Regions from separate parts of the Colwellia sp. BRX10-1 genome, predicted to be linked through region 1. Evidence: riboswitches for the same ligand, from Rfam matches in the RefSeq annotation. Region 1 holds a riboswitch; the other holds the start of a gene.
What was found. A riboswitch is a leader RNA that binds a small molecule or an ion and turns the genes downstream of it on or off. The one in region 1 is predicted to bind thiamine pyrophosphate.
Positions count from the first base shown of each region.

Region 2: it holds a riboswitch for thiamine pyrophosphate, as region 1 does, so the genes downstream of both, H4J75_RS04470 (TonB-dependent receptor) here and thiC (phosphomethylpyrimidine synthase ThiC) in region 1, are expected to answer to the same signal.

Region 1 covers NZ_JACGWC010000002.1:189,499-205,965, forward strand. Annotated here, with positions in the region: gene H4J75_RS03300 (outer membrane beta-barrel protein) at 1-224, shown strand, start outside; gene H4J75_RS03305 (M1 family metallopeptidase) at 305-1,981, opposite strand; TPP riboswitch at 2,156-2,277, shown strand; gene thiC (phosphomethylpyrimidine synthase ThiC) at 2,383-4,344, shown strand; gene H4J75_RS03315 (FAD-dependent oxidoreductase) at 4,352-5,563, shown strand; gene thiS (sulfur carrier protein ThiS) at 5,553-5,786, shown strand; gene H4J75_RS03325 (thiazole synthase) at 5,789-6,592, shown strand; gene thiE (thiamine phosphate synthase) at 6,649-8,172, shown strand; gene H4J75_RS03335 (DUF418 domain-containing protein) at 8,189-9,736, opposite strand; gene H4J75_RS03340 (PqiB family protein) at 9,963-12,983, opposite strand; gene H4J75_RS03345 (paraquat-inducible protein A) at 12,973-13,644, opposite strand; gene H4J75_RS03350 (paraquat-inducible protein A) at 13,634-14,260, opposite strand; gene H4J75_RS03355 (hypothetical protein) at 14,415-14,564, shown strand; gene H4J75_RS03360 (cytochrome c) at 14,569-15,192, opposite strand; gene H4J75_RS20465 (c-type cytochrome) at 15,390-16,001, opposite strand; partial or broken gene H4J75_RS20470 (c-type cytochrome) at 15,996-16,467, opposite strand, start outside.
Region 2 covers NZ_JACGWC010000003.1:121,209-137,675, forward strand. Annotated here, with positions in the region: gene ccoG (cytochrome c oxidase accessory protein CcoG) at 1-205, shown strand, start outside; gene H4J75_RS04445 (serine/threonine protein kinase) at 205-1,182, shown strand; gene H4J75_RS04450 (thiol:disulfide interchange protein DsbA/DsbL) at 1,224-1,856, shown strand; gene H4J75_RS04455 (TVP38/TMEM64 family protein) at 1,887-2,555, opposite strand; gene H4J75_RS04460 (SHOCT domain-containing protein) at 2,567-4,672, opposite strand; gene H4J75_RS04465 (single-stranded DNA-binding protein) at 4,718-5,368, opposite strand; TPP riboswitch at 5,488-5,606, shown strand; gene H4J75_RS04470 (TonB-dependent receptor) at 5,697-7,820, shown strand; gene H4J75_RS04475 (hypothetical protein) at 8,711-8,977, shown strand; gene pnuC (nicotinamide riboside transporter PnuC) at 8,977-9,648, shown strand; gene H4J75_RS04485 (phosphotransferase) at 9,656-10,591, shown strand; gene H4J75_RS04490 (hypothetical protein) at 10,936-11,988, shown strand; gene cysD (sulfate adenylyltransferase subunit CysD) at 12,372-13,280, shown strand; gene cysN (sulfate adenylyltransferase subunit CysN) at 13,280-14,692, shown strand; gene H4J75_RS04505 (SLC13 family permease) at 14,846-16,467, shown strand, end outside.

The DNA.
Region 1 (16,467 bases):
AATACGACTTCAACAATCGCGCATATGTTTATGTGATGCCGTCTTATGCAAACTTAGACCTCAAAGCAAGCTACCGTGGCGAATCGGCGTCTGATGATTCATGGGAGTTTGGTTTCGGCGCTGGTGTTGGTTATAGCCTCAATAAAAAAGTGAGCGTTGAAGCCTCTTATGAAACGTATGACGGTACTAAATTACTTTCTGTTGGTTTTAAATACGCTTTTTAAGCGCAATATTTAACTGACCGTTGACGTATAAGGAGAGCAATAAGCTCTCCTTTTTAATTTTATACCGTTAACTTTTAAAACTAATGACCTAAAACACTGAGTGTCGAAATATAAAAGTTAGCATCAACGGCTATATTTGGATTTTCCTGCTCAAGTTCAACAGTAGTCCAAGTTGCTGTTGGTGCCAGCCACTGTGTTTTACCGGCAATAGTGACGCGTAACGGCATATCAAAACCCTTAACCACGTTACCCCAACGAATTTTCATCACTTTATCTTTGATAAAATATTCGAAAGTGGGAATACGTATATCACGTAAATATTGATCAAATACCTTACTTAAGTCGATACCTGATTGTGTGCTAATGTAGTTTTCAATATCTTGGGTAGTCACTGTTTGATGATAAAAAACTTTACCTAGTCCACGGAGTATTTCTCGCCATTTTCTATCATTATTAATCACTTGGCGAATGGTATGCAGCATATTGCCACCTTTATCGTACATATCACCAGAACCACCGCGATTAGCATTATATTCGCCAATAATAGGGGATTGATTACCAATATTCATCCGTTGACCACGAACGTATTCAAAGGCTTGCTCTTTAGTGAAATGATACTCTAAAAATAGACTTTCTGAGTAGTTAGTAAAGCTCTCATGGATCCACATATCAGCAACATCTTTATTGGTGATGTTATTGGCAAACCACTCGTGACCTGACTCATGAACAATAATAAAATCAAATAATAATCCTGGGCCAGTACTACTTCTATCACGCCCTAAATAACCATTTTGATAACCATTACCATAAGTCACCGAACTTTGATGCTCCATCCCCAAATATGGTGCTTCCACCAGTTTATAACTGTCTTCATAAAACGGATAAGGACCAAACCAATGCTCGAACGCTTCAATGGTTCGTTTTGCTTCTTTAAACTGTTTTCTTGCTTTCGCTAAGTTTTCCCGTAAAACATAGTAGTCCATATCAAGCTGACCTTTTTCACCTTGATACTTTTCACCAAAATGAACATAGTCACCAATGTTAATATTGACCCCATAATTATTAATAGGATTCACAACTTGCCAATGATAAATTTTTGTTTTATCAATTTTATTGTGTTCAACTTTAATTAATCGACCATTAGACACATCCATTAAATGTTCTGGCACTTCAACGCTGATTAACACACCATTGTTGGGCTCGTCGGCAGGATGATCTTTATTTGGCCACCAAATACTAGAGCCAATGCCTTGATTTGAAGTGGCAATAAAGTCGAGGCCATTACTGTCTTTCTTCCAAGTAATACCGCCATCCCATGGGGCGTTTTTTGCGGTAACGGGCTGTCCAGAGAAGTACATAGTTATCTTCTGCTCCGAGCCTATTTCTTGCTTACTGGCTGGGGTAATAAAATAAGAATAGCCATCTTGCTCTACTTCAAGCGCTTTACCATTTTGGTGTACTTTCTCAAGCTTCATTGGCGCCTGTAGTTCTATTTGTAAACGTTCACCTTTAGCTAACACCTTATAAGTCATGGTGTTTTCACCTGAAAAAAGCTTAGTTTCAGGGTCAACTTTTACATTAAGATGATAATGAATTAAATCCCACCACTTTCTTTCTGGTGTAATAGTACCCCGTAATTTTTCTTGGTGCGTTACTTTGCCACTTTCTTGTTGCCAATTACTCGCGCTAACATGCCCAGCAAAAACCATAGCGCAAACTAAGCCAGCAAGTGAAGTCGTTATCCGTTTTTTTATCATTGTTATTGTCCTAACACTCTCTCGTATACAATATACTAGCATTGTGTAATATAAATTGTGAACCCTAAAAAGGGTAAGATCTGTCAACGACTCACATCGTTATCTAAAAATTAATTATAACCAAATACAACATTATGATTGCGTATTTTGAAACTAATACGATAGAATCACCACAATTACTTGTCGGAGTGCTGAGATTATTTCTAAAGAAATATTCAAAGCTGAGATCGCGAAAGCGGGATCCGTAGAACCTGATCAGATTAATATCTGCGTAAGGGAACAAGGTAAAATAAAAGAGTTAAGGGATTAATTCGTCACTTTTTTATTTTTTCCTCACTCTACACTTCGTCTTTTTTATTCGTGCATTTATAACGAAATGCATATTATTAAAAGGCAAAAAAATGACCAAACCAGCTAACAAACTCACTCGCAGAGAACGTCGCGAACAAGCTGAAACATTCTTAAAAAACGTTTCTGATCAATCATTCCCAAATTCTAAAAAAGTTTATGTGCAAGGTAAAATTCACGATATCAAGGTAGGTATGCGCGAAATCACCTTGTCTGATACTTTATTAGCGGGTAATAAAGATAAGCCAACCTACGAAAAAAATGAACCTCTTTGCGTCTACGATACCTCAGGTTTTTATACCGATGAAAGTGTCGAGATAGACGTACACAAAGGTATTCCTCGCCTGCGTGAAAGTTGGATTGATAGTCGTGGTGATGTTGAGCTCTTAACATCAAATAGCTCTACTTATGCTCAACAACGTTTAGCTGACGATGGTGTTGACGCAATACGCTTTGAACACTTACCTAAAATGCGTGTCGCTAAAAAAGGTCAAAACGTTACCCAAATGCACTATGCTCGCCAAGGGATCATTACCCCTGAAATGGAATATATTGCCATTCGTGAAAATTTAAAACGTGAAGAGGTCAAAGATAAAACCTTACTACTACAACATAAAGGTCAGTCATTTGGCGCCAGTATTCCAGCGCAAATTACCGCAGAGTTTGTCCGTGATGAAGTCGCGCGTGGCCGAGCAATTATTCCGGTAAACATTAACCACCCAGAATGTGAGCCGATGATTATTGGTCGTAACTTTTTAATTAAAGTAAATGCCAATATTGGTAATTCGGCGGTGACCTCTTCCATTGAAGAAGAAGTAGAAAAACTGGTTTGGTCGACCAAGTGGGGCGCAGACACGGTAATGGATTTATCAACGGGTCGTAATATTCATGAAACCCGCGAATGGATCATGCGCAACTCGCCAGTGCCCATTGGTACGGTGCCTATCTATCAAGCGCTAGAAAAAGTAAATGGCGTGGCGGAAGATTTAACCTGGGAAATTTTCCGCGATACCCTTATCGAACAAGCCGAGCAAGGTGTTGATTATTTTACCATTCATGCCGGTGTATTATTACGCTATGTTCCAATGACCGCTAAGCGTGTCACCGGTATTGTCTCACGTGGTGGTTCAATTATGGCGAAGTGGTGCTTAGCGCATCATAAAGAAAATTTTTTATACACCCACTTTGAAGATATTTGTGAAATATTAAAGCAATACGATGTCTCGTTTTCACTCGGCGACGGTTTACGCCCGGGCTCGGTTGCTGATGCCAACGATGAAGCACAATTTGCCGAATTACATACCTTAGGCGAATTAACTAAAATTGCTTGGCAGCATGATGTACAAACGATTATTGAAGGCCCCGGGCATGTGCCACTGCATATGATCAAAGCAAATATGGACGAGCAACTTAAACATTGTGGTGAAGCACCTTTTTATACGTTAGGTCCGTTAACGACTGATATTGCACCGGGTTATGACCATATTACTTCGGGTATTGGCGCCGCTAATATTGGTTGGTACGGTTGTGCCATGCTTTGTTATGTTACTCCTAAAGAACATTTAGGCTTACCCAATAAAGAAGATGTTAAAGAAGGTTTAATGACCTATAAAATTGCAGCCCATGCCGGAGATTTAGCAAAAGGTCATCCGGGGGCGCAAATTCGCGATAATGCCATGAGCAAAGCGCGCTTTGAATTTCGTTGGTACGATCAATTTAATATCGGTTTAGACCCTGAAAGAGCCAAGGCTTATCACGATGAAACCTTGCCACAAGAATCGGGTAAAGTTGCCCACTTCTGCTCTATGTGTGGGCCAAAATTCTGTTCGATGAAAATATCTCAGGAAGTACGTGATTATGCCGCGGGTCTTGAAGCCAGCAATAAAATAGAAATACAGTTACTTGACGAAGTCATTGTTTTAGATGCAACGCCAACCGATATTGCACAAGGCATGGCTGAAAAGTCGGCGGAATTTAAAGCGACCGGTAGTGAAATTTACCATCAGGTGAAATAGTCAGCCGATGACTATTTCTCAGCAGTTCCCTAAACCTACTCAAATCTGTGCCAATATCGTTGTTATTGGCGCAGGATTAGTGGGTCGTTTAATGGCATTGTCTTTGGTTAATCAAGGTCATCAAGTGACTTTGGTTGATAAAGATAATAAACAGGGCCACCAAAGTGCCGCTTATGCTGCTGCCGGTTTATTAACGCCGCTAGGTGAAGCTATGCATAGCGATCGTAATATTGTTGAAATGGGCTTTGAGTCATTAGCGCTTTGGCCTGAGATTCTTGCTAAATTGGACAGTTACACTTATTTTCAACAAGCAGGCACCTTAATGGTTAGCCATGAACAAGACCAAGGCGATTATCAGCGTTTCATGGCTTATATCAAAAGTCATTATCCGCAACATCAGCTACAGCAACTGAATCGCCAACAAATACTTGCCCTTGAGCCTGAATTAGCTCATCGCTTTAATCATGGGTTGTTTTTACCTGAAGAAGGGCAAATAGGTAATCGTAAATTACTAAAAGCCCTGCAAAAGCAGCTAGAAAAAAGTAGCGTTACTTGGTTAGAAAGTGCACCTGTCGTTAACATTGAACAGCAAAAATCGAGCTGTTTAGTCACTTACCATGAGGATAGCCCACTAGGCAACAAAGGCAATAGGCAAACTAACACGTCAAAGCATATTATTGCTGCTGATTTAGCAATTGACTGTCGCGGTGCAGGCGCACGCAACAGTGCAGGCGAAAACACCGCAGCCCCCTTAAAAGATTTACGAGGAGTACGAGGTGAGATATTTCAGTTATTTGCCCCTGAAGTCAATATTACCCGGCCTATTCGTTTAATGCACCCTCGCTATCAATTATATATAGCCCCTAAAACTAACGGCTTTTATGTCGTGGGAGCAACTGAAATCGAAAGTGAAGACTGCGCGCCAATGACGGTACGTTCTTCAATGGAATTACTCAGCGCGGCTTATAGTGTCCATGCTGGATTTGCTGAAGCCAATATTCATCAACATATTAGCCAGTTAAGACCTGCTTTTAGTGATAACCAAGCTAAAATATCACTGCAAAATCGGCTTATCCAGGTCAATGGACTGTTTCGCCACGGCTACCTTATTGCGCCGGTTGTGTTAAAGCAGTTAGAGTTTACCGTTGCGCATTTTTTCGAGTGTCGCTCATTAACAGAATCTCCTTATCATAAGTGGTTAGCCATCAATGAATACTAAAGCAGCTATAACAACCTATTTTATCAATGGACAAGTAATCACCATTGCCAGTATAACCCCCAATATATCAATGGCATTACTGCATTATTTAACGCCAGAGCAGCAAAAACAAAGTTTTGCCGTAGCCCTTAATGGTGACTTTATTGGTAAAGCTGACTATCAAAAAACCACAATTAATCAAGAGGATAGTATAGATGTACTGTTTCCTATTCAGGGAGGTTAATGATGACATTTTCAACCGAACTAATGATATACGGACAAGCGGTTAATAGTCGTTTATTAATTGGTAGCGCACTTTATCCTTCGCCACAGATCATGAAAAAAGCGATATTAGCCAGTGGCTCAAAAATTGTCACCTTGTCGTTAAAACGCCAAAACCCTGCGCAACAGTCAGGCGCAAAAATTTGGCAGTATATTCAAGAGGTTGTTAAAGAGACTCAGGGATTTTTATTACCCAATACGGCGGGCTGTAAAACAGCTAAAGAAGCGGTAACCCTAGCAAAAATGAGCCGCGAAATTTTTCAAACGGATTGGATAAAATTGGAAGTTATCGGTGATGACTATAATTTACAACCAGACCCTATCGAGCTATTAAAGGCCAGTGAACAGTTGGTAAATGAGGGTTTTAAAGTGCTACCTTATTGCACCGACGATCTAGTGGTGTGTCAGCGTTTATATGACTTAGGTTGTCAGGTGATCATGCCTTGGGCATCGCCAATAGGCACAGGTAAGGGTCTAATGAACCCTTATAATTTAGCAACAATTCGTTCGCGGCTTCCAGATGCAACTCTCATTTTAGATGCGGGTATTGGTAAACCCTCAGATGCTTGTCTAGCTATGGAAATGGGTTACGACGCCGTATTATTAAATTCAGCAATTGCCTTGGCAGATAGTCCGGTACTGATGGCAAAAGCCTTCGCACAAGCCATTGTCGCTGGCGAGCAAGGATACATGGCGGGTGTAATGCAGCAACGACAAACCGCTCACCCATCAACCCCAACCCTAGATACACCTTTTTGGCATCAATAAGGCAGCTTTTTGGCGTCAATAAGGCAATAAGGCAATAAGGCAACAAGGATAAAGCTATGACAGAAAGTGTTAAAGAAAAACCGATTGTATGGACGATTTCTGGCAGCGATTGCTCTGGTGGTGCGGGCATTGCCGCCGATATAAAAACTGGTCATGCCTTGGGTGTTGAAGTTTGTCATTTGATCACCGCGAATACCGTACAAAACGCTAACCGCCTTGTCTCGATAAATCCGGTCGCTAGCGAGACATTACAACAACAAGCTAAGGTATTAATTAGTGATAAACCACCCAGTGTCATTAAGATTGGCTTAATAGCCAATCTTGAACAAGTCACATGGTTAACCGAATTATTAGCGGGCTTTAAAGCTAACTACCCAAAAATAAGTGTCGTTTTTGATCCCGTTGGCCAAGCGAGCGTCGGTGGTAGTTTTTCGACACTACAGCGAGAAGATTTAACCCTATTGCTCCGCTATATTGATGTTATTACCCCCAATCTGATGGAAGCGCAACAATTATCAAACTTATTGATACTTAACCCCGTTGAGCTGGCAATAAAAATTGCCGAATTAGGCGTCGCCAGCGTCATCGTAAAAGGTGGGCACAGTGCCGTGTTAGACAATGATGGTTTACAAGTCAGTGATGACTATTGTTTACATCACGTTGAGCAATCATCGATAAGTTATCAACTCTCTTCACCACGAATAAATACTTCTTACAGTCATGGTGGTGGATGCTCCTTTGCTAGCGCATTAGCGGCTTTTTTAGCACACGGCTATTTATTACGTGATGCCTTTACCTTAACCAAAGCATTTATTAATCAGGGTTTAGCTAAATCGGTAACTGCTAGCATGAAAAAAACCGATTATTATGGTGCATTTGAACAAACCCATTGGCCTAATAGTGCTGACTTTTTCCCCAGAATATCATCCAACCTAGTCAAGAAATATCAGCAGTTACCGCCTTTTCCATCGTTGGCACTATCAGATAATAAGCTTGGGCTTTACCCTGTGGTTGACTCACTTTATTGGTTAAAACGTTTATTGCCATTAGGCTTAAACATTATTCAACTGCGGTTGAAAAATAAGACGGACATCGAGCTTGAAAAACTAATCATTGCAGCCATAGCCATTAGTCAGCCGTATAAAACGCGCTTGTTTATTAATGATTATTGGCAATTAGCAATAAAGCATCGCGCTTACGGTGTGCATATCGGCCAAGAAGATTTACAAAACGCTAATTTAACTAAGATTCATCAGTCAGGTTTACACTTAGGTATTAGTACTCATGGTTGTTATGAATTTTTATTAGCACAACAATTACAACCCTCTTATTTAGCGATTGGCGCTATATTTCCCACTAAAACTAAAAATATGAGCGGACAAATTCAAGGGGTAGATAACTTACAACAGCTATTGAAATTAGCCAGCAATATTCCGGTTGTAGCCATTGGCGGTATTAATCATCAACGAGCAGAACGTGTTTGGCAGACGGGTGTTGACAGTATAGCGGTTGTTACCGCGATCACTGAAAGTGAAAATGCTGAAATCGCAGTTAAACAATTCCAGCATATTATGCAGTAATTTTTCCCAGTAAAACCTAAGAAGCTATACTTGTATCAAGTTTTTTTTCTAAGCGTAGTGGTTGCCATTTCAGGTACGTAATTGAGCGCCATAACCATTCTAACGGGCCAAATCTAAAGAATTTCAACCATAGTGTACAAAAAACAACTTGGGCAAAAATCACCGCGACGACAATAAGCATTTGTTGTCCGCGGGCTATTTGGCCAAACATACCACCAGCATAGCCATAAAATATTGTCGTTAAGATTATAGAATGACCGATGTAATTAGTAAGCGCCATTTTTCCTAACGGTGCCAACCATGAAAAACCTTTGATAAACCAAGCTTTGCTGGCTAATTTTACAAACAAGCCAATATAACCGGCACAGAGAACAAACTGCCCATAATAAAAAATAGTTTGTCCGCCCGCTCTCACTTCGATAGCACTTTTTGTCACTGGGTGTAGACTAATAAAAGTTCCAGCAATACTTAACAGTAGGCCAATGCTCAATCCGCCCCAGCACATAACACTGAAGAAACTTTGGTGTTGTTGTGGGTTTTTCATTCTGCCACTAGCGACTAACCAATAGCCCACCATGAAAAGAGGTAAACAAACAAAGAAGGCAAAGGTTGGCGTGTTACCTAAAGCTTCAACGGCGCTTTTAGCTCGGTACTTAGTCGCTTCAATATAGCTAGTTTGCGTAAAAGCTGCTGTTTCTTTTGCTTCATCTTGCGCACGGCTTTGTTTTCGTTCAAAACGTTGTTGAGCTTTATAAATAATAAGCTCTTCGTCGGTCATGCTATCTTCATCGACTTCTACAGCTTCTTCTTTTTCTTCTAATGCTTCAACATCACTATCGATGACTGCCGCACTCGCTGCTATTAAGGTACTTTCGTCTTCAATCTCGGTATCTTTACTAACCCATATTTCTTTTGGATTATCTTTTTCTTGTTGCAGTAAAACATTAAGCTGCTGATTAATGCTGACTTCCTGTTGCCAATCGTTGGTTATTACGGTGTTGTCACGGGTAACACCAAAATAAAGAGCGGCAAACATTGAAACCAATAACGGCATCAATAATAGTGAGAAACCCACTTTTGCAAACGTAGCGGGGGTATTAAATCGCGCTAATTTTTTAATGCGTAAAAGTAAAACAAACCCCAGTAAAAGCAAACCTCCTACCGCATAGTCGTGAATAATATCTCCACCCCAAAGAAAAATTAAATGCGCCATACCAAAAACAAATAATGCCAACATACGTCGGGTAAACCATGCGCCAAATTTACGATCTGCCTCTTGCGCCCTAACGAGCATGATGGCAAAACCCATACCAAAAAGTATTGAAAACAACTTATAAAATTTGCCTTCTACAAACACTTTAACTAACCAACTTGATGCCCAATCGAAGCCAGTAAGACTATAATCAAAGCTCAGTAATGCGCTAACAGGGCGATTAAACCATTCGATATTCATCATAATAATGCCAATTAAGGCAAAACCACGAAGTAAGTCCATTACTTGAATACGATTAGAGTTTGTGAGCGGTGTTAGCTCTTTATTAGTGCCGGGGAATTCATTTTCCATAGGTTTTTCCACTGTATTATTATAATGAGTTAATATTGTTTGCATGCTTAATAGCATGAGTCATGCCAATTCGTTACCTATTGGTTTTTAACGAGTTGTATGAACTTTATTATTATAGTTATTAATAAATAGACAACAAATTGTAACTTTAGACCAAATTTACGGCTTTTCCTTAACGCTATCGCCAACAGTGTATTGAACAAAGTTAAGGGGGTATCTCTTGTTCTTATTGCGACAATTCAATTTTAGGTTGCCACTTATGCCAATCGTCATCAACATCTCGTGCTAACTTAAATAGTTGTCCTTGCTCTGCTGGCTGAAAAGTTTCATTAACGTCAACTTCAGGTGTCGCAAAAGCTATACCACCGGCAAGCAGTGTTTCTATAGATTCTGAGTCTATATTGATCCCTGAAAAAAGCCCCGCATCAATACGAATACCGCTGGTATTCCAAAACCGACTGCTTTGACTTACTAAAGGCGCATAACGCGGATAAATATTAATATAGATATTAACGGTGTCGGCAGTAGGTGATAAGTCGACACCAATTACCCGACCAACTTTAACTTGTCGATAGAGCACAGGATTGCCAGTTCTTACTGAACCTAAGTTTTTTGCACTTAATGAAAGATTTAACCCTGAAGGAAGCGTCGTTGTTACAGGCATAATGGCTTTGGCCTCAAAGCGATGACTTATTTCTCCCTTACCTGGCATTAATCCAATAAAGCCCCCCTCTAGAATAGCGCCAACATTTACTGAGCCCACAAGAGCAAGCTCTGGTTTAGCAAACCAAAATTTTGAGTCTGCAACCGCGAACTTTCGGCCACTGTCATTTAGAAAAGCATAAACGGTTGCGCCAAATCCTTGCTGATCAAATTTGATCCGAGAAACTAAGCCAACTTGTTGATCTTGATATTTTATTTTTAAATTATTTTTCAAGCCCTCTACATCACTAAAATGAATTTCTATGGCAACGCCCGCTAATTTTGCATACTCAACATTATCAAATAAGGTAAATTTCTCTCCCTCTTCAACGGTGTCTTGCTCAGGCTTTATTTCTGGGTTTATAAAACTGATCCCCCCCTTTAATATCGCATCAGCAGATTCTGTTTTAACAATAAAATTCCCTAGACCACCGCTTATAGTTACACCACTGGCGTTGTAGAAACGGGTAAAATTAGAAATTAAATGTCGGTATTCTTCATCAACGGTAATATTTATTTCAACGTTATTACCTGTAGTATCGAGAGAAACATTATCCACTTGTCCTACAGCTATGCCTCTAAAGCTAATCGGACTGCCTGGATTAACGACATTCCCTTGCTCTGATTTTAGCGAAAGTTGTAGTCCTTGTGATGATAAGTGTTTTGCCGGTGGTAAGTCAGTGACAATAAAATCATGGGCTTTTTCACCTTCTCCAACGTTAACGCTGATATACGCCCCGCCAAATAAAGCATCGGTATTTGTCATTCCTGACAAGGATAAGTCGGCATTAACGAGCCAAAACTGACTGTTTTCTCGGAGAATATATTCGTAATCAGTTAAGACCCCAACCTGAAGGGTAACTTGGTCTTGCTGGCGAATGACTTTATGAACAGAACCAATTTCTTCACCTCTTAGCATGATACGGGTTTTGTTACTTAAACCATGGGCACTATTCGTATAAAGGTTAAATGTTGAACGTTGTTTAGCCACGTTTTTATCAATAAACAGCTGAAAGCTATCACCATTCTTAGGTGCTGATTTTTCATTATTATCACCTAAGTCAAAAGCAATACCGCCCGCTAACATCGACTGAATAGATTGTGCTTGTATATCAAAATTTTGTAAGCCACCTGAAATATGCAAACCACTGGCGTTCCAAAAGTGACTATCACTAGAAACAAAGCTTTTGTATTTAGGTTCAATGAAAATGTGTACTAAAAATTCATTAGGGCCAATATTTTCAATTGCCTGAATAGTACCTACTTTCTGCTGTTTATAATAAATATTAGAGCTTGTGGTTAAAGAGCCAACATCTTGTGCTTTTAACACTAAATGTAACCCAGGCTCACTATATTGGTAGGCAGGCTCTTGATTATATACGTTAAATTTATTTAACGGTTTACCATCAACTGATGGACGAATACCAATGTGAGCGCCTAGCATTAATGTATGTAAATTTGTAACGCCGCCTAAGTCCAGATTTGGCGCTATAACAAAAAACTGCGAACCACTGGTTAAATAGGGAATGATACGAGGATTGATAATAGCACTGGCTTCGATGATCCTTTCTTCGGGATCAATACGAGTAAAGTCGGTAATCTTTCCTAATGTTAACCCTTGATACATAATCGCTGCATCGCGATCTATACCTGAATTCCAGTTTAACATTAACTGAATTTCATGGCCCATATTGGCGGTTTCATAATCAGAATATAAGGTGAAATTTTGGCCGTTGATAGCTGGTCCCATAACAGCTTCATAATCAGAGTTTCCAAAAGCCACACCTCCAGCAACAACAGATGCCAGTGAATCGGTATGAACAGTAACACCACTAGTTAATGAGCCTGATACTGTTACGCCACTGGTATTCCAAAAACGCGAGTTTTCTTTTACTAAGTTAGCGTACTCAGGTTCAATAAAAAGGTTAATATTGATCAGATCAGAAGTTGCCTCATAGTTAAATCCAGCGACATAACCGACGGTAATTTGTTTAAATAAAACCGGCGATTTCTTGCCTAATGAACCCAAAGTTTTTGTAGTTAATGATACATGTAAACCTGGCGTTGCTTGATCTAATACCGGTTCTTCACTTAAGGCAATAAAGTGACTCCTTGCTTTACCTTCTTCTTCTATATCAGGTATCACATTTATGTAACTCCCTGATAACAAAGTGTCTAATCCGGTAATACCTTGAAATGAAACGTCGGCAGTCACGTACCAAAAACGTGTTTTATCGGTCAACATTTTTTTTGAGCTTGAAATCATTTCAATTTCGACAATAACACTCTGTAAGTCTTCAGATACTTCAACGTCACGAACAATACCTGTGGTAAGTCCTTTATAGCGAACTTGAGTTTTACCAACCACAATACCACTTGCACTTTCAAACTGAACGGTGATAAACGTGCCTCGGTCAGAAACAGCTTTTATAATTAGCCAAGCACCAAATAACAACGCAATAATAGGCACTAACCAGACAGCAGAAATACCTTCTCGACTTTTAATAATAGCTTTTGATTCGGCAAGAATAGTTTTATTTGTCATGATGAGGGACATCCGTTTTGTTATATGTTTTTTCAGAAAGTGACTGATGATTATGCTTCTGATAGTTATCCCATAATAGTCGCGGATCAAAGCTTTCCGCGGCAAAAATGGTAAAAATTACCATTAAAGTAAAGTAGGTAATACCAACTGCTGGTTCAATACTAGATAAAAAGCCTAAATTAACGACCGCAGCCATGACCGTCACCACGAATACATCGAGCATTGACCATGGTCCTAAAAATTCGACAATATGATATAACTTTCCTTGTTGTTTTAACGACAATTGTGTTTTTCTTTTGGTGTTGTACATCAAGGTAAATAGCCCAATAATTTTCCCTAAGGGTATAACAAAGCTAGCAATAAAAATGATGATCGCTACCGGCAACATCCCCATTTGAATAAAAATGGCGATCCCCTCCAAAATGGTTGATGCTTCGGGGTTGCCGAAAGTGTAAAACACCATCATAGGATAAATATTAGCCGGAATAAACATCACTAACGCGGCAATGGTCCAAGCTAACGTGTATTCAATACTTTTAGGTTTTCGAGCAGAAAATAGCGTTAAACAGCGTGAACAGACTTGTCGCTCGCTATGCATAACATTGAGCTTATGACACTTTGGGCAACTGCCTAAACCTGCGGCAAGGGCTTTATTGCTCAAGAGATTTCTCCAGCTCATGCCATATATTGTGCTGATCTATTGTCACCGACACCAATGTTGAACATAACAACAGGAATATTAGGCTAATTAACCCACCATCAATCGTCATATCAGCCAGTGAAGAAAGTTTATACATAGAAACAACAACACCAAGTAAAAAAACGTGGAGCATCGTCCAAGTATCTAAAACATGATAAGAGCGAAAAAACACTAGCAACGAAGGTTTAATTTTTTGAAACTTTATGCACCATGAAATATATAAGGCCGTGATCAGCCTCACTACAGGGATAGCAATGGTAAACATAAAAATAGCAAAGGCGAGTACGTAATTGCGACTATCAATTAAAAGCGTAATACAGTCAACCAGAGAGGCATCGTTGTAAAGACCTGCGGCGCCGATGCCAATAATAGGTAATAATGCCGCGGGTAAAAAAAACAATAACCCTGCAATGGCGACAGCAAGGGTTCGATTAATCGCATCCCTCTTCTTTGAAAACAACATCGCGCCACAACAACCACATAAAGCATTTTGTCCTTCTAATAAATACGGCATAGGTAATAACGAATCGCATTGATGACAAGCAATCATATTATTAACAACTGAATGATTTTTCACTAAAGACCCAGTTCCATCAAGATAATTACCCTTACCTTTAAAATCAACAAATTACCAACTAATAATATCTATTTTAGTGTACGACATTAACCTATCATAGCCAATAAAAAAGCAGCTTATTAAGCTGCTTTATGTTCAGGATGAACGGTATGTCTTGGTGCCATGGATGGCAAATAAAGACGATGTTCAGGATGAACGGTATGTCTTGGTGCCATGGATGGCAAATAAAGACGATGTTCAGGATGAACGGTATGTCTTAGTGCCATGGATGGCAAATAAAGACAATGTTCAGAACTCGCTATAAGCGACTATTTTATCGTCGACATGTATTGCACTAAGGCGGCAATATCTGCATCTTCTAGCTTCATAGCAATATTTCGCATCATGCCATTTTTGTCATTGTTGCGAGCTCCCGAACGAAAACTTTCCAACTGAGCAGTTAAGTACATTGCATTTTGTCCGCCCAGAGCTGGGAAACCAGCTTGTGACATGCCTTTTGCATCAGCGCCATGACAAGCAATACAAGCGGTAATTCCACGCTCTATATCACCACCAAAATATAGCTTTTTGCCAACGTCACTGGTTGCTCCACCCGCATATTTTGCAGGTTGTGCACTATAATAAGCGCCTAAATCAAGCATATCTTGTTCGCTCAATGCCATGGCCATACCACCCATAATTGCATTAACACGACCTTCTTTTCCGCCCGAAGTTAGCCCCGTTTTAAAGTCAGCTAGTTGTTTCGCGATATAGCTACTACCTTGTCCAGCCAGACTAGGATACATAGGTACTAAGCTATTACCATCAACACCGTGACATGCTCCACACATTGCAGATTTTGTTTTACCGGCATCAACATTACCTTGGGCAGCATAGCTGATATTTAGTGCACTTGTTCCTAATAAAACCAAGCTTAGTAGTATTCTTTTCATCAATGAGCTCTCTATATATGTAGATAATTAAATGTGGCTAGCAATGATTGGTAAGGTTATTACCTTAGGCACTGCAGTCTTCAATATCAAACAGTTTACACAAGTTATACCCATCGGACTAATTTATTGATCACTTAGCAGGCATAAAAAAGCAGCTTATTAAGCTGCTTTTTTAAAAATATTCTTTTAACCGTGCTTTATTTCATTGAAGACATGTATTGCGCTAATGCATCAATGTCATTTTTCTTCAAACGTTTAGCTATATTTCCCATCATGCCATTACGATCATTATTGCGTTCACCGGTTTTAAAACTCATTAACTGTGCAGTTAAGTATTCAACACTTTGATTAGCAACAACAGGGAAACCAGCTTTTGCAACACCTTTACCCGTTGCGCCATGACAAGCGATACAAGCGGTAATACCACGAGCTGGGTCTCCACCAAAGTATAATTTGCGCCCTAGTTCAGAGCCCTTGCCATTACCTGGCGTCGGTTTTTGACTAGCAAAATATGCGCCTAATTCAGCCATGTCTTGTTCAGACAAGGCTGCAGCCATACCTGCCATTACCGCATTTTCACGCACACCAGATTTAAACTCTTTTAGTTGTTTAGCTGTATATTCCGCATGTTGTCCTGCTAATTTTGGATACATAGGCACTAAACTATTACCGTCCGCACCGTGACAAGCACTACACATTGCTGACTTTGCTTTTCCGGCAATCGCTTCTTCGGTAATAATCGCAACCTTAGTAACACGCTTAGGTTTTACATGAGCAACGGCCTTGGTATCAGCAAAATAGGCGCCCATATCGGCAATATCTTCATCGGTCATCGCACCAGCAAATTGATTCATTGCATAGTTAATGCGCGTTTTATCTTTAAAAGCATATAATTGCTTTTCGATATACTGGGCATGTTGGTTGGCTAAATTAGGGTTGATTAGTACCTGACTATTGCCCTCTTTACCATGGCAGCCGATACAGCTAGCAATATTACGTGAAGCATCACCTAATTCGTAAAGGCTTTTACCTGCACTAGCATTGCCAACATAAGCAACAGTTTCTACTACAGCAGCCGGAGCTGAATGCATGCTAGCAAGTTCAACTGATACGGTAGCGCCACTTCTATCTAAACTTGAGAAGTAAGCACCGATATCAGCCATATCTTGATCGGATAAGCCAGCAGCCATTGGTCCCATCATAGCGTTGACACGTGTACCACTTTTAAAGGCTTGTAGTTGTTTAACAATATAGGCAGCATGCTGACCCGCTAAG
Region 2 (16,467 bases), on a different contig from region 1:
TAAGGGTATTGAAAACACTAAGTGGCATGGCGAACAAGAAGTCATGGTAAAAGCCGCCGCTGTGTATACGTTACCAATGAGTCTGTCGGTAGACCCCTATGAATTAAAAGGTTACATGACCGATATTTCATTTGTTATTGAGTTGGTTTCAGAGGAAGATGATGTTTCTCTTGAACATGAAAGCAGGTTTTTTAATAAACGCTAATGTCTGTATTTGATTTTACTACCCTATCACCCGACTTGATCTTAGATGGCCTAGAAAGTACTGGCCTCTTTGTTGACAGTGGCTTGCTGGCTTTAAATAGTTATGAAAACCGTGTTTATCAATTTCACGACGAAGATAAGAAAAAATACGTCACCAAGTTTTATCGACCACAACGCTGGACCGAAGCTGAACTTAGAGAAGAGCATAGCTTTTCTTTTGAGTTAGCAAAACATGAATTACCTTTAGTTGCGCCGTTAAAAATTGGTGGTGAATCGCTTTTTTCTCATCAAGGTTTTCATTTTGCTATCTACCCTTGTCGGGGCGGACGTATTTTCGAAGTAGACAATTTAGATCAGCTTGAATGGATGGGACGATTTTTAGGGCGTATTCATGCCGTTGCGGCGACAAAACCTTTTAAACATCGCCCGACCTATAACAAGCAAGAAATGCTTTTTCAGGCCACCGATATTATAAAAGACTCTGGTTTTGTGCCACACTACCTAAGCAAAGCTTTCTTTACTATTTTAGAACAAGTGGTTGATATTGCAGCGGAGCAATATCAACCCAGCCATGAAATACGTTTACACGGTGATTGTCATGCCGGTAATATTTTATGGACAGACAAAGGTCCACATTTTGTCGATTTAGATGATTGTCGCATGGGACCTGCTATTCAAGACCTATGGATGATGCTTTCAGGTGATCGCCAACAACGGTTATTACAACTTGATACTATGCTTTCGGGATACGAAGAATTTTATTCATTTGAACCCAAGCAACTTATTTTGATAGAATCATTACGTACCATGCGTGTTGTTAATTATATGGCTTGGTTATGTAAGCGTTGGCAAGACCCAGCGTTCCCGCATAACTTCCCATGGTTTAATACCGATAAGTATTGGGAACAGCAAATTTTAATGTTGAAAGAGCAAGTGTCTGCCCTTCAACAGCCACCATTAAGTTTATTACCTGCATAATTATTAATAGCGCAGGGCTATTGTTTGAGGAAAAACGTTAAATGAAAAAATTATTGAGTTTATTTGTGATGTTATTATTGCCATTAATGGCATCAGCAGCAAATTATCAAGAAGGTACGCATTACACGATCGTGAGCGAACAGGCGACCAAAAAGCCTGAAGTACGTGAATTCTTTTCATTTTACTGTCCGCATTGTTTCAAATTTTCACCTTTCATGACTAGCGTTAAAAAGCAGTTACCAGCAGGGGTTAAATTTGAATTCAATCACGTTGATTTTTTGCGTGGCGCTTCTCAAGTTATGCAGGAAACGTTAAGTAAAGCGGTAGTTGTTGCCGAGCAAATGGACATGGAAAGTAAGCTAATGGGCGCACTTTTTAATTATATTCATGTGCAGCGCGCAGTTTTTACTTCTGAAAAAGATATTCGTAATGTTTTTGTTTTGAATGGCGCTGACGGCGAAAAGTTTGACAAATTAATGAAAAGCTTTGGTGTAAATAGCCAAGTAAAACAAATGAAGAAAAAGCAAACCTACTACGCAAAAAGTGGTGGTTTAACTGGTGTGCCAGCCGTTATTGTTAATGGCCGCTACAAAATTGAAAATGCAGGTTTAGACAAAAACAACTTTGAAGCTGACTATAATAACTTAGTGAAGTACTTGTTAACACTCAACTAAATGACCGTTAGCAAGACAATAAAAAAGGAGCTAAATAGCTCCTTTTTTATTGTGTTTTTTTTCTTTTTTATACAATAAATAGCCAAAAATTAACGCAACAACCAGTAAAGATAAACTCAGTAATATTTGCTGTTCCTCACCAACTTTAATACCTGCACCCAGTAATGAAAATATCAACATCTGTGGAATAAAGCCAACACAAGTGCCTGTAACATAGGGGATAAACTTTACCTTAGCCATGCCTGCCAATATGTTGGTTAAAAAGTTTGAGCCCGCAGGTAACAAACGAATAACTAGAGCTTTGCTGAAGGTGTCCGTTGAGAAAAAAGCAGACAGCACCATTACTTTGTCGGGGTAAGCGTCAAGCACCCTTTGTCTAAAAAAGGTTTTTGCGATAAATAACGTTAGCATGCAACCGAGTGTTGCCGCTAAAGTGGCCAGCAGCGTCCCATAAACAATGCCAAAGATGTAACCACAAGAAAAAGCAGCGACTTGCCTGGGTAAACCGATACTGGTCAGTAATGCCAATAGGCTTAAAACCATTAACACCCCCAGATACCCTTGAGGAATAAACTGGTCAAGTAGTGGCTGTAGGTTGTTGTTTTTCAATACATCTAAAGAAAATAACACGCTAAAAAGAATGGCAATACTAATTAATGTGGTCATTAAAAAAAGTGTTTTAGTTTGTTTGCTCAGCATCTCTATCCATATTAAACAATCATATCTGATAAAATTTTCGCTTTAGCTAAACTAAACTCATCATCGGTTAAAAAACCCTGTTGCTTTAAATCAACAAGCTTGTCTAGCGCACTTATTAATTCGGAGTCATGAACAACGATGTCGTGCAATACCGCTGCGGTTTGCTTACTAGGTAGCGGTTCTTCTATTACGGATGCATCAATGCTTTCAGGCTCGGCCTTATTTTTCTTAAAAACTTTTTTTATCGCGCTCTTAGCTATGGCTACTTTCAGTGGTCGTGGCGTTGTTGCTTCTGGATTCAGCTGGCTGGCAATAAACCAACTCCAATCAATTAATGACTCTAAAATATCAAAATATTTAGCTTTGGTTAGACGCTGGTTACCTTTTCTAAAATATAAGCATACAACATATGTTTTAGCGTTTTTATCGGTTAAATAAAGCAGGACTTGTCGAGTTTCATCATTAATAAGCTTATGGCGATGCGCTTGATTAAATGACAAGCGCAGTTTGTTCTCGCATTGCTCATTGTAACCATGGTCAATATCCTCATTAATAATACTGACGTTGCTATCGTTTACCCAAATTTCACTTTTAACAATATCGGCAATAGCCAATTGACTGTCTATTTCTGACTGATGGCGCTTGTAAAATGATACGGTTGTTTGGCTAGTATCGAGTTCAAAGCGTGCAAACATACCTCTTAATTTTGCTTTTTGATTGACCGTTTTTAGTCGTAATCGATAAAACACCACCGCAACCACTAATATAAACAGGGTAAGCAGTAGTTTGCCATAAGCGCTATTGTTGAGTGGCGACGATTGTTCATCACTTTTATTCTCCACCTGAATACGCTTACTATTGTCACTTTTTAACGGGATAGCCTTTACCGATAATAATTGTTTATTGGTTAAATCTAACAGTAAGGGTTCGCCGTTGTGATCAAAGAGTAATGACACTTTATTTTTTGGAGAAAGCTCATCACGACTAAAAGACAAAATAGGTAATGCAGCAGCGCCACTTTGAGCTTCACTATTTGCCATCGTGGTATTCAATTGGGCAAGTTGCCAATTTTTTGTATCATTAATAAGATATAAGACACTACCCACAGACGCTTCTAAGTTTCGCCCATAATAAGGAAAAATATTTTCATCAGTCCCTTGAGTAGATTTAAGTGGAAAAACAAGGTTGTTTTGGTAAGAGTCTCGCCAGTCAGCTCCTTTATCAGCAACAACAACTTGGTGACCGCCATCGTAGTCATGTTCTACGAGTAATGCGCCATAATGTTTTTTTGACCACGAAAAAGAACTAATGCTTTGAGCGCCTAAAATAAAGATCTCATTGTTAACGTCGTTTGTTTTCATAAAAGGGTTACTACTTGGCACCCTATAATTTCTTAAGCCAAATTTCTCAGGATTAATGCGTAACACAACACCAGAATACAAAGCGCCTTCGCTAGCGTTGGCTAAGCTAGCGTTACTGTCAGATAAAGCAACAAGCATTAAGCCATAATCATCGTGCCATACTTTATTATATGGATTAAAGGCAATTTTCTGTATTTGATGTGTGGCAGTTGGCACAGCAATTCTCAGCACTTCTCTGCGTTGCTGCACATCAATTTTAATTGCCGCTGTATTGTCGTATTGCCACTGCGTTATCACAGCGTCAAATGGCAATGCAACCGGATCGGCTAACAGCGTTAATCGCGCAACATTATTATTTGTTTTAGCGGGCTCAATATGTGCAGTAAAAAAGTTTTGGAAGCCAGTTTTATCTGCTAACGAAAAACTGGGGTGTAACGTTAGCGCGGTTAATTTAACTTGTTTATCGGTAGTATGATTATTTAAAGGTAAGCTTGCTAAAAAAGTGAGCTTGGCATTATTAAGTAAAGACAATTCGCCAGCAGCGTCTGCAATTAAGTATTGTTGCTTATTCTCATTATTAACAGGTAATGCAATAACGGTTGTTTTATTGGTTGAACTTAGGCTAGGCAGCTGCGCTAAAACTTCGAGTCGAACTTCTTCAGCAATCGCTGTTAAGGGCGTTAATAGGCAGTAAAAAGCCAGCAACATTGGAAGTGATCGCGTAGTTATTTTTTTTATATAATGAAAAACGTCCATATTTTGCCAACAATCCTAATTTTATAAAATTATAGGTAATCCATTTTAATGTTTCAATAAAATGACTTGGTGTGAATCAATAAATTGTGATTTTTTACTATCATTGAGATAGCTTAATCTTCCGTCGACAACTAATTGGTCGCCTAGCTCGGCCTTATCTTTAATATAATGTGCTTGTTTTCCCCAGATATGTACCGAACGTTCGATAGAAATATTTTGGGTTTGCTGTGTTATAGGCGAATACACTAAATTATTAACGGTTAAGTTAAGCGCGACTAATTCTTTATTATTCTCGGTTAGTACTAAATTAATATCGCTGCTTATTTCACCACTCATATGCACTTGGTTTATTGATTGGGCGTAACCCTTTGCAAATGTTTGTGCATAAGTGGCGTGTAATATTTCACGGTTAGCTTTTTTACTATTAAGTAAATAGCCTTGCACTAAAATAACATCACCCTTTTGCGAGTGAATAAGTGAACGATCAACAATATCACCAATAACTTTAACCGTATGATAACTCGTCCATTCTTTAAACTGTTGGCTCGTTTTGTCAAACCATCTGCTATGGGTCGCTAATACTAACTCAGCTACAGCAAGGACCGGGTTTGCTTGATAACGAATATCAGGCTTAGCAACTAAATTTCCTAATAAGGTTACTGAACATAAATGATTTTGGCTTAGATGATTTGTCATGGCAATTTAATAAAAAAAACTATAGTGCTAATTTACTGAAAATCATCAGATTAAGCAAATACATGACATTAAATAACCATAATTTTTCTGTACTTTGATGATAAAATTGTTAGTATGCCGAACAAACCAAGGGGTGCAATAAAAAGCTGTTGTTAATAGGCTTTTGTATTGCTGAGAATTTTTACCCTTAATACCTGAAACGGATAATGCCGGCGTAGGAATGGTTAATATGTTGAATACTTATCGTAAACACTTTGTGTAAGTGCTTACTTACGGTGTATTTTCCTTATTGCTCTTTTTTGCTTGCATGCCATAAAAAGAGCCCAGTATGAATTTTATAAAATCTCCTATTTCAATTGCGGTAACTACGACTTTATTGACTTTTGCTAGCGTCACGCAGGCAAATGAATCAACTGATATTGAGCGTATAACCGTCACTTCCAGTTTTAATAAGCAATCTTTAGCGCAAGCCCCTACTAGTATTGCAATCATCGACCAACAAAAAATAGCTGAGCAGGGCATTCAACATTTTGAAGAAGTTATTAATGGTGTCGCCAACTTAAATTTCTCTGGTGGAACATCTCGTCCGAAATATTTACAAATTAGAGGCGTCGGTGAACGCTCTGAATACCGCGGTGCGCCAAACTCATCAGTGGGTTTCATTGTCGACGATATCGATTTGTCAGGCTTGGGCATGGCAGCTTCTATGTACGATATTCAACAAGTTGAAGTCTTAAGAGGTCCACAAGGTACACGTTTTGGTGCCAATGCACTCGCGGGTTTAATTTACATAAAATCAAAAGACGCAACAGAATTACCCGAGCATGGTTTTAAAGTAACGTTAGGCAATGACGACTTAATTAATGTTGCCGGTTATAGCTCTGGTGCTGTCACTGAAGACTTAAATTACCGCATATCATTAGAGCAACATCAACAAAACGGTTATCGCGACAATCTTTATCTAAATAGAGATGATACTAATGGCATTGACGAGTTTTCTGGAAAGTTCAAATTGCAATATACGGCAACAGAAGATTTAAGTGTTGATTTTACTTATATATTTGCGGATAACGATAATAGTTTCGATCCTTGGACATTAGATAACAACGGCTTTAATACGATCACGGACAACCCAGGTGTTGATAATCAAAAATCGCATGGCGGGGCACTAAAATTTAGTTTTGAAGGTTTGTCATTCGCAAAATTCGAAGCGATAAGTAGCTATACCACGACAGAACATCAGCACGCTTATGATGGTGATTGGGCAAACGCAGATTATTGGGCAAGTAAAAGTTGTGATGGTGCGCCATGTGAATACAGTTACCTGTGGGATAAACGCGCCGATAGAGATGTTTGGTCACAAGAGTTTCGCTTATCATCAAATGACGCATCAAGAATTTTTGACAATACAACTGCTTGGCTAGTGGGTACTTACATTAGCAAAATGAATGAAGATAACGACCTTGACTCTTTTTATAATGGTTGGGAAGACGAAGTACTCGACTCTACATACTCAGCTAATAATTATGCAATTTTCACCCAGTTAGACAGTGCTCTTAACTATGGCCATGAGTTATCAGTAGGTTTGCGCGTTGAAAAACGTTCAACCGATTATAGCGATAGTGCTGGCGATGAGTTTGACCCGTCTGAAACCATGTGGGGCGGACACATCGCCTTGAGTAAGATCATTAACAATGAGCATTCTGCCTATGTTCGTGTCGCGCGTGGCTACAAAGCGGGTGGTTTTAATATGGATTTACCCGAGCAATTAATCCAATTTAAAGAATTTGATACCGAAGTCTTAGTCAATTATGAATTAGGTCTGCAATCGAATATGCTAAATAATACCTTAGTCAGTCGACTAGCCTTATTCTATATGGACAGACAAGATCAACAAGTTAATGCTTCTCAACAGAACCCTGATAAGCCACAGCAATTTACCATTTACACGGCAAATGCCACCAGTTCAAGCAGTTACGGTTTGGAACTTGAGTTAACATACCAAGTTAATAATAATTTAACGATCGACTCGACAGTGGGCTACCTAAACGCAACATATGATGTTTATGGTTATTCTGACAAGTACGGTACAAACATTGACATTTCAGGACGCGATTTAGCACACGCACCAAGCTATACCTTCAGCCTTGGCTCTACGTATCGCAGCGATAATGGCGTTGTTTTCAATGTGAACTGGTCAGGAAAAGATGAATTTTTCTTCTCTGATAGCCATGACGAAAAAGCGTCAAGTTCAAACTTATTAAATGCGAAAGTTGCTTATGAGCTTGCTGATTGGTCTATTTCACTTTGGGCTAGAAATATTACCGATGAAAAAATCGCAACACGCGGCTTCTTCTTCGGTAACGAACCTGATTTAGATTGGGTAGCCAAAAAATATCAACGCTTTGGCGCACCAAGACAAATTGGTGTAACGTTTGATTATAACTTCTAAGGTTAAGCACTCTTTAGCTATCACGCGCTCATGCTGAACTGATATGCCGCCATGTTGAAGTAACATGGCGGCATGTTGGACTAACATGTCGTCATGCTGAAGTAGCATGCCGTAATACTGAAGTAAAACGCCGTTATGCTGAACTAACACGTCGTCATGCTGAATTTATTTCAGTATCTGTATTAGTGGCTTAAAGTAATGAGATCCTGAAACAAGTTCAGGATGACGGGGTGGGTCAGGATAACGGGATTTTTAGCTTGGCAGAGCCGTTGTTAAAAGCCGCCATGCCGTCATGCTGAAGTAAAACGCCGTTATGCTGAAGTAACATGTCGTCATGCTGAAGTAGCATGCCGTAATACTGAACTAACACGTCGTCATGCTGAATTTATTTCAGTATCTGTATTCGTGGCTTAAAGTAATGAGATCCTGAAACAAGTTCAGGATGACGGGGGGTGTTCAGGATGACGGGATTTTTAGCTTGGCAGAGCAGTTATTAAAAGCGCCTTGACGTTATGTTGAAGTAACATGTCGTCATGATGAACTAAAACGCCGTCATGCTGAATTTATTTCAGTATCTGTATTCGTGGCTTAAAGTAATGAGATCCTGAAACAAGTTCAGGATGACGGGGGGTGTTTAGGATGACGTTTTTTTAGCTTGGCAGAGCAGTTGTTAAAAACCGCCTTGCCGTTATGTTGAAGTAACATGTCGTCATGTTGAAGTAACATGTCGTCATGTTGAAGTAACACGTCGTCATGCTGAATTTATTTCAGTATCTGTATTCGTGGCTTAGAGTAATGAGATCCTGAAACAAGTTCAGGATGACGGGGGGTGTTCAGGATTACGGTTTTTTTTGTTCACTGGAAAAAGTGGCATACCATTAGGAAATAATATGAAAATATCTATAGAAATTAGTTTGTATCCTCTAGCTGAAGAAAAGTTTAAAACTGAAATTTGGGCATTCATTAAGCGCCTTCGAAATGTAGCGGGCTTAAATGTAGTGACTAATGGCATGAGTACACAAGTATTTGGAGACTATGACCTAGCTACCCGTCATGTTATGGCAGAAATAAAACATGTCCATCAAACCTTAAATGCTGCTGTTTTTGTGTGTAAGTTTATTGGTGGTGATCGCTCAGAAGTCGAAGCTGAAAGCTAATGGTTGAATCTTTATCAGCAACAGTTAATTATTTTGCGCATTTGCCTCTCTGGGAATTATTAGCGGTAATTTCAGCATTATTTTATGTGGTGTTAGCGGCAAAAGAAAATATTTGGTGTTGGCCTGCAGCGCTAGTGAGTACCATTATTTATAGCGTTATTTTTTATGATGTTTATTTATGGATGGACGCCTTATTGCAGGTTTATTATTTAGCGATGGCCATCTTTGGCTGGTATTGCTGGCGTCATGTTTCTTCGTCGCAAAATAACGCAACAAATAATAGTCATACAGGCACAGTATTGGCTATTCAAAGCTGGCCGCTATTCTTTCATATCAAAATAGTGGTCTTACTAACTGCTTGCTCTTTAGTTATTGGCTGGCTAATGGACAATTACACGCCAACACACTTTCCTTATTTAGATTCTGCAACTACGGTATTTGCGGTGTTTGCGACCTATTTAGTCACTAAAAAGGTTTTAGAGAATTGGTTGTACTGGATAGTCATCGATTTTGTTTCCATTTATCTCTATTTAGAAAAAGGTTTACAACCTACCGCTGTGTTATTTGGCTTATATGTAGTAATGGCTATGGTCGGTTATGCAATTTGGTATAGTAAATATCAAAAAAGTCATCAACAAGCAGCAGGCAATATAGCCTCGGCTACTGAGTAGTTGAGTGGTGGCTTTAATCAATCAAAAAAGTAACAGCAGCGGTGAAGAGATTAAAGCCTTATCTTGTTTTATTCATCGCGATTGTAAAATTGAGCGATTAACAGGGGGTGAAAGTCATCAATGTTTTAAAGTGACGGTTAACAAAAACACTACTAAGCAAAATTTTTTTGTAAAGTCTTTCAATGGCCATCAACAAACAGCAAAAGCCGAGATTGCCAGTCACTTATTAGCAGCAGAAATCGGTGTAGCACCGGCTATCATTTATCATTCAGCATCATGGCTTGTTACCGACTTTATTACCGGTGATTCATTAAGCGATTTTTATAAGCAACAAACTGTCAGTGTAGCTAATAACAAAGTTACGGTGGCGATGTACTTAATGGTAAAAACTCATCAGCTAACGCTGCCAGAAAATCATCCGGTGTTAGCCATTGAAGAACTGCTTAACCACCAAGCCTCCAATAGTAAACTCTCGCAGTCTCAGCATATCGCGCTACAGAAAATAATCAGCGAAATAACACCTCCGCAAGCCAAGCATAATAACTTAGTACTTTGTCATGGTGATGTTAATTATGAAAACATTCGTGTAAGCGCTTTGTTTAATAATGAAAATCCGCAAAAGCATACTTGGTTAGTCGATTTCGAATGCAGTTGTTTAGCTGAAGCCGAATATGATCTCGCCATGTTTATCGCGATTAACGAATTCAGTGTTAACGATATAGATGCTCTGATACAAGACTATCAGCAATTTACCAATGCCACGATTGATGAAGAAAAAGTGCGTGCATATCTCGCTTGTTGTTATCTCATTAATGGCTTGTGGTACTTCGAGGCCGGCTATCAACATAAGCAAGCGCAAAAATTAATGGCTAAGGCACACCAGCAGTTTGTACTTTTTGACCAATTAGGCTTGTTAACAGAAAAAATAACATTATTATTTTAATCTGTACTATCTTTATTATCCTCAGTAATAGCTACTATTTATAAAGTAGCTCTATTGAATTTAGTTACTGGCTATTTAGTAGTTTATAACAACTTAATATCGTGAAGTTACTTTTGTATCACGGTGATTTATTTAAGTTATTGAACATCTGGCACCGTAATAAAAATGCAATAAAGGCTTAAGATTTTAATAATGCAAATCAGCCGTTAAATATTTATTTTATTGTTATTCTTTTTGTTGATCAGGCGTGATGTCGATGCTAATATTTACTACAAAGATCATTCTGTTGTTTATCTATATAACAAGGAATGTTAGGTTTTTTACTTTCAAATCAGGGATTAACAATGAATAAAATTATGCTTACAACAGTTGCTGCGGCAATTTCTTTGACTTTATCGGCATGTTACCAAGATGATGGTACTGTTCTTGCGCCAAACCAAGCGCCACCGGTTCCACCAACGCCTTCTACATTAGATGTATCAGGTTCTGGTATCAAAGGTGTATTAGCTAACGCTTTAGTTGAAGTTTTTGATAGCTCAGATGTAGACACTGCTCTAGCTAACACTCAAACAGATGAAAATGGTGATTACACACTTTCATTAACTGATGCTTCTGGTGAAGCAATCACAGGTACTTTTTTCGTACGCGTAAGTGCTGACGAAGATACTACAATGATTTGTGATGCTCCAGCTTGTGGTGACGTAGTTAGAGGTGGCGTTGTTCCTGCTTCACAATTAGTGGGCTTAGAACTTTCAACCATGAGCAATTCTGACGGTAGCGGTACAATCTCTGCTGAAGTTAACGCATTAACAACACTTGCAACTGAAACTATTTTAGCGGTAATTGAAGACGATGCAGATATCGACCTTTCTGACCCAGAAGTTTTTGAAGCGTTTCAAGTAGATGCTTCTCGAGTGATTGGTGCTACTTTAGGTTTAGATTTATCTGAAACTAACATTTTTGACGTTGTAATTGTTGATGCTTCTGTATCTGCAAATGTATCAACAGATGATATGATAGCAGCAACGTTAACGCTTATTAACGGTTCGCTTTCAGGTTTAGAGCCAGGCACTGATGAAACTCTTGCTGATGCAATTAAAACTTATATCGCTGCTGTTAAACTAGTTACTAAAGCGATTATTAATAACCCTAGTGCAGCATTAGATGCTGACTCAGTAGCGGCAATGGCAAGAATTAATGCTGTTCAAGCTAAAATTTCGCAAGCAATTAAAGATTTAGCATCAGTTATTGCAGGCGATACAGGTAATGCTGTCGGTATTGTAAATATTCCTGACGTAATCAATCCTGATGATATCGCAGCTTCTGTTGATCTAGATGACGACATTACTGGCGGTACAGGTGGTACTGGCGGTACAGGTGGTACTGGCGGTAACTAATCCCAGTAACTATTATCTGAATAAAAACCGATAGATTTATCTATCGGTTTTTTTTTGCCAGAAATGCTCAATAATAATGCTAAATATAGAAGAATAGATCAGTATAATCAGCTAAATATTTAATTGCAGAACAACCCCGCCACCGCCATAATCATTGCATGATAGCCATCTTTAATAATACCAGCATAGCGTTTGTTATAGTCGTGCTTTTACTCTTATTTAAGTCGTTTTAATTTAATTGTCTAAGTTAGCTTTAGTTTATTTATAGTTAGATTATTGCAAGCTAGTTATAACCTAAGTTATTTAGTTATTTCGCTATTTGATTTTGGTTTGATATAATTTTTTGTAAGATTTTGACATCAAAAATGTAAAATAGGGCATATATGAATAAGAATAAATTAACACATTTAAAAGCACTGGAAGCTGAATCAATTCAAATAATGCGTGAAGTTGCTGCTGAATTTGATAATCCTGTTATGTTGTATTCAATAGGGAAAGATTCTTCTGTTCTTTTGCATTTAGCACGTAAAGCTTTTTATCCGGGTAAAATTCCCTTCCCATTAATGCACGTTGATACGGATTGGAAATTCAAAGAAATGATTGAATTTCGTAATAATCTAGCAGAAAAGTATGACTTCGATTTAATCGTCCATAAAAACCCAGAAGGGCTTGCTATGGGTGTAGGTCCGTTTACTCACGGTAGTGCAAAACATACCGACATCATGAAAACACAAGGTTTGAAGCAAGCATTAGACATGCATGGTTTTGACGCCGCTTTTGGTGGTGCTCGTCGTGATGAAGAAAAGTCTCGTGCTAAAGAACGTGTTTATTCATTTCGCGATAAAAATCATCGTTGGGATCCTAAAAACCAACGTCCAGAGCTTTGGAATATCTATAACTCTAAAGTTGATCAAGGTGAAAGTATTCGTGTGTTCCCATTGTCTAATTGGACCGAGCTTGATATTTGGCAGTATATTTATCAAGAAGATATTGAAATGGTTCCACTTTATTTTGCAGCCAAAAGACCTGTTGTTAAGCGTGATGGCTCGTTAATCATGGTAGATGATGAACGCATGCCTCTAAATGAGGGCGAAGTGCCTGAAATGAAATCAGTACGTTTTAGAACGCTAGGTTGTTACCCACTTACCGGCGCTATTGAATCGACTGCAACAACATTGCCTGAAATTATTCAAGAAATGCTTTTAACAACCACTTCTGAGCGACAAGGTCGAGTCATTGATAATGATTCAGCCGGTTCAATGGAAAAGAAAAAAATGGAAGGGTACTTTTAATGAACACTGAACAAACATTATTGGCAACAGATATTGAAGGCTACTTAAAGCAGCATGAAAACAAAGATATGCTGCGTTTTATCACCTGTGGCAGTGTAGATGACGGAAAGTCGACATTAATAGGCCGCTTACTTTTTGATAGCAAAATGATTTTTGAAGATCAGATGGCTGCTATTGAAAAAGATTCTAAAAAGTTTAATACCACAGATGGTGATTTTGATTTAGCGTTACTCGTTGACGGTTTACAGTCTGAACGCGAACAGGGTATTACTATAGATGTTGCTTATCGTTACTTTGCTACCGAGCAACGTAAATTTATTATTGCCGATACTCCAGGCCATGAGCAGTACACACGTAATATGGCAACGGGTGCTTCTACATGTGACTTAGCCATTATATTAATTGATGCGCGTCATGGCGTGCAAGTGCAAACACGACGTCATTCATATATCTGTTCATTATTAGGTATTAAGCATGTGGTTATTGCTATTAATAAAATGGATGCAGTAGATTATGACCAAAAGACATACCAAAAAATTAAAAGTGATTACCGTGAATTTGCTAAATCATTAAATATTGAAGATGTTCGTTTTGTGCCTATTTCAGCTTTACGCGGCGATAACGTAGTCAATGAAAGCGAGCATATGCCTTGGTACCCGGGTTCACCTTTGCTTAAGTTATTGAATACCGTGCAAATTAGCGGTGAAAAAAATAGTGCTTTTCGTTTTCCTGTTCAATACGTTAACCGTCCTAATTTAGACTTTAGAGGATTTGCCGGCACGATCGCTTCAGGTGAAATTCGTGTTGGTGATACTATTGTTGCACTACCTTCAGGTAAGCAAAGTAAAATTAAGTCGATAGTAACTTTTGACGGCGAACTTGAAACGGCTTATGCCGATATGGCTGTAACGCTGACGCTTGAAGATGAGATAGATGTTAGTCGTGGTGACATGATCGTGCGACCGCATGAGCAACCCGCTTCTTCTAATACGTTTAGTGCAGATGTGGTGTGGATGGATGAAGCGGCACTACAAATAGACCGTGAATACATTATTAAAGTAGGCACTCATGCTACGTTTGGCTCTGTTGATAAAATAGAGTATAGCGTTAATGTTAATACCATGGAAAAGCAAGACGTACAGCATTTAGCGTTGAATGAAATAGGGCGTTGTAACTTTACGTTAAACGAACCTGTGCAGTTTGATGCTTATCAAGAGAACCGTCAAACAGGTGCTTTTATTATTATTGACCGTTTGACCAATGCAACAGTTGGCGCGGGCATGATAGCTTCACAACTGACACAATTGGAAAAAGGACAGCCTAAAAAGTACAGTGATTACGAACTTGAACTTAATGCGTTTGTTTGTAAGCACTTTCCTCATTGGGGAGCTAAAAACTTAGCTAAAAAGTAACGAGACTAAAAGATGTAAACTAAGGGCAATGAGGTCGTGTAAAAAACAGCTAGCAATATCTCAGTTTTTTACTCAGCCGCTTTGCTCTTAGTTATTATTTGTCTCTAATTTTTTCTTAAGATTAGCTGTTAAAAGTTAACAGGGTTTATATATTTGAATATAGATGCAGCGTTTGTACTATTAATTTTTATTAGTACAATTATAGGTTTATTAAAGTTTCAAAAGCAGCCTGGAAAGGTTTTTGGCTTTACTTTTATTGCCCTTATTATTAGCGGACAAGTTTCAAATGAAGCTGTGTTAGCCAGTATGTCTAATAAAGGCTTAATAACGCTTATTTTGTTAATACTGTGTTCTTTAGCGTTAGAAAAAACTCGCTTATTGCGTATACTCGCCAGCAAAGTTTTATTCTCAAGTTATGGCAAAACCTGGATCAGGCTTTTTAGTTTAACGGTTGTTTCTTCAGCCTTGTTAAATAATACCGCCGTTGTCTCTACCATGCTAGCGCCGATTCGAAACAACCCTTATCATTCTGCCAGTCGATTATTATTACCCTTGTCGTATGCGGCTATTTTTGGCGGTACGCTAACCTTAATTGGCACGTCTACTAACTTAATTGTTAACAGTTTAGTCTTAAATGCTGATCTACCTGCTTTAGGCTTTTTTGATTTTTTCCCGGTAGGTGTTTTTATCGTCATTACTTGTGGCTGTGCGCTGTGGTTTTTATCTAAATATCTCCCAGAAACAGATATTAATTCAACGCTAGAAAGTTCATATTTATTAGATGCTAAAGTAGAACTTAACTCGGCATTGATTGGCAAAACCGTAGAAGAAAACGCTTTAAGACATTTAGACTCTTTATTTTTAATTGAAATAATTCGCGCTGGGCAAACGATTACCCCTGTTTCTCCCGACCAAGTTATTAGTGCCAACGATAAGCTTATTTTTAATGGTGACGTTACTAAAGTAAACCAACTTAAGCAGTTTGATGGTTTAACTGTTTTTGCACACAAACAAGGCTTGTCTGATGACAACTTAACGGAAGTCTTTGTTCGTTCTGAAAGTGTACTCATTAATAAAACATTAAAAGGTGTTGGCTTTAGAGCTAAGTTTGATGCCGCTGTGGTAGCAATGAAAAGAGACGGGCAAGCCGTTACAGGTAAGCTTGGCGATGTTAGCATTCGTCCGGGTGATTACTTAGTGTTAGCAACTGGCCAAGATTTTAAAGCCAGAAATAATGTTGATAAAAACTTTATTGTTGTCAATGGCGTTGAGCCAGAATCAAAACTTACCGGTAAAAAAGAACCTTTTGTTATTATAAGTTTTTTCTTAACCGTAGCATTAAGTGCACTAGGGATTATTTCTTTATTCAAAGGAATGTTAGTGCTATTTTCTTTTTTCTTATTGTCGAATTGCTTGTCTAAAGATGAAGTGATTAGACGTTTTCCAATACAAATTTGGCTGATTATTTCTACGGCGCTAATGCTTGCCAGTGCGTTAATAAATAGTGGATTACTAACGTCTCTTGAAACCATTACTTCTTTGTCGGGCAGTATAACGCCGACCGTCGCCTTAATTATTATATTTTTATTAACGGTATTATTAACCGAGTTGGTCACTAATAATGCCGCAGCCGCGCTAATATTCCCAATAGCTTATAGTATAGCGTTGAACTATGGTGTAAATATTACTCCCTTTATTATGGCAGTAGCCTTTGGTGCCAGTGCTAGTTTTATTAGCCCATATGGGTATCAAACCAATTTAATGGTCTTTAGTGC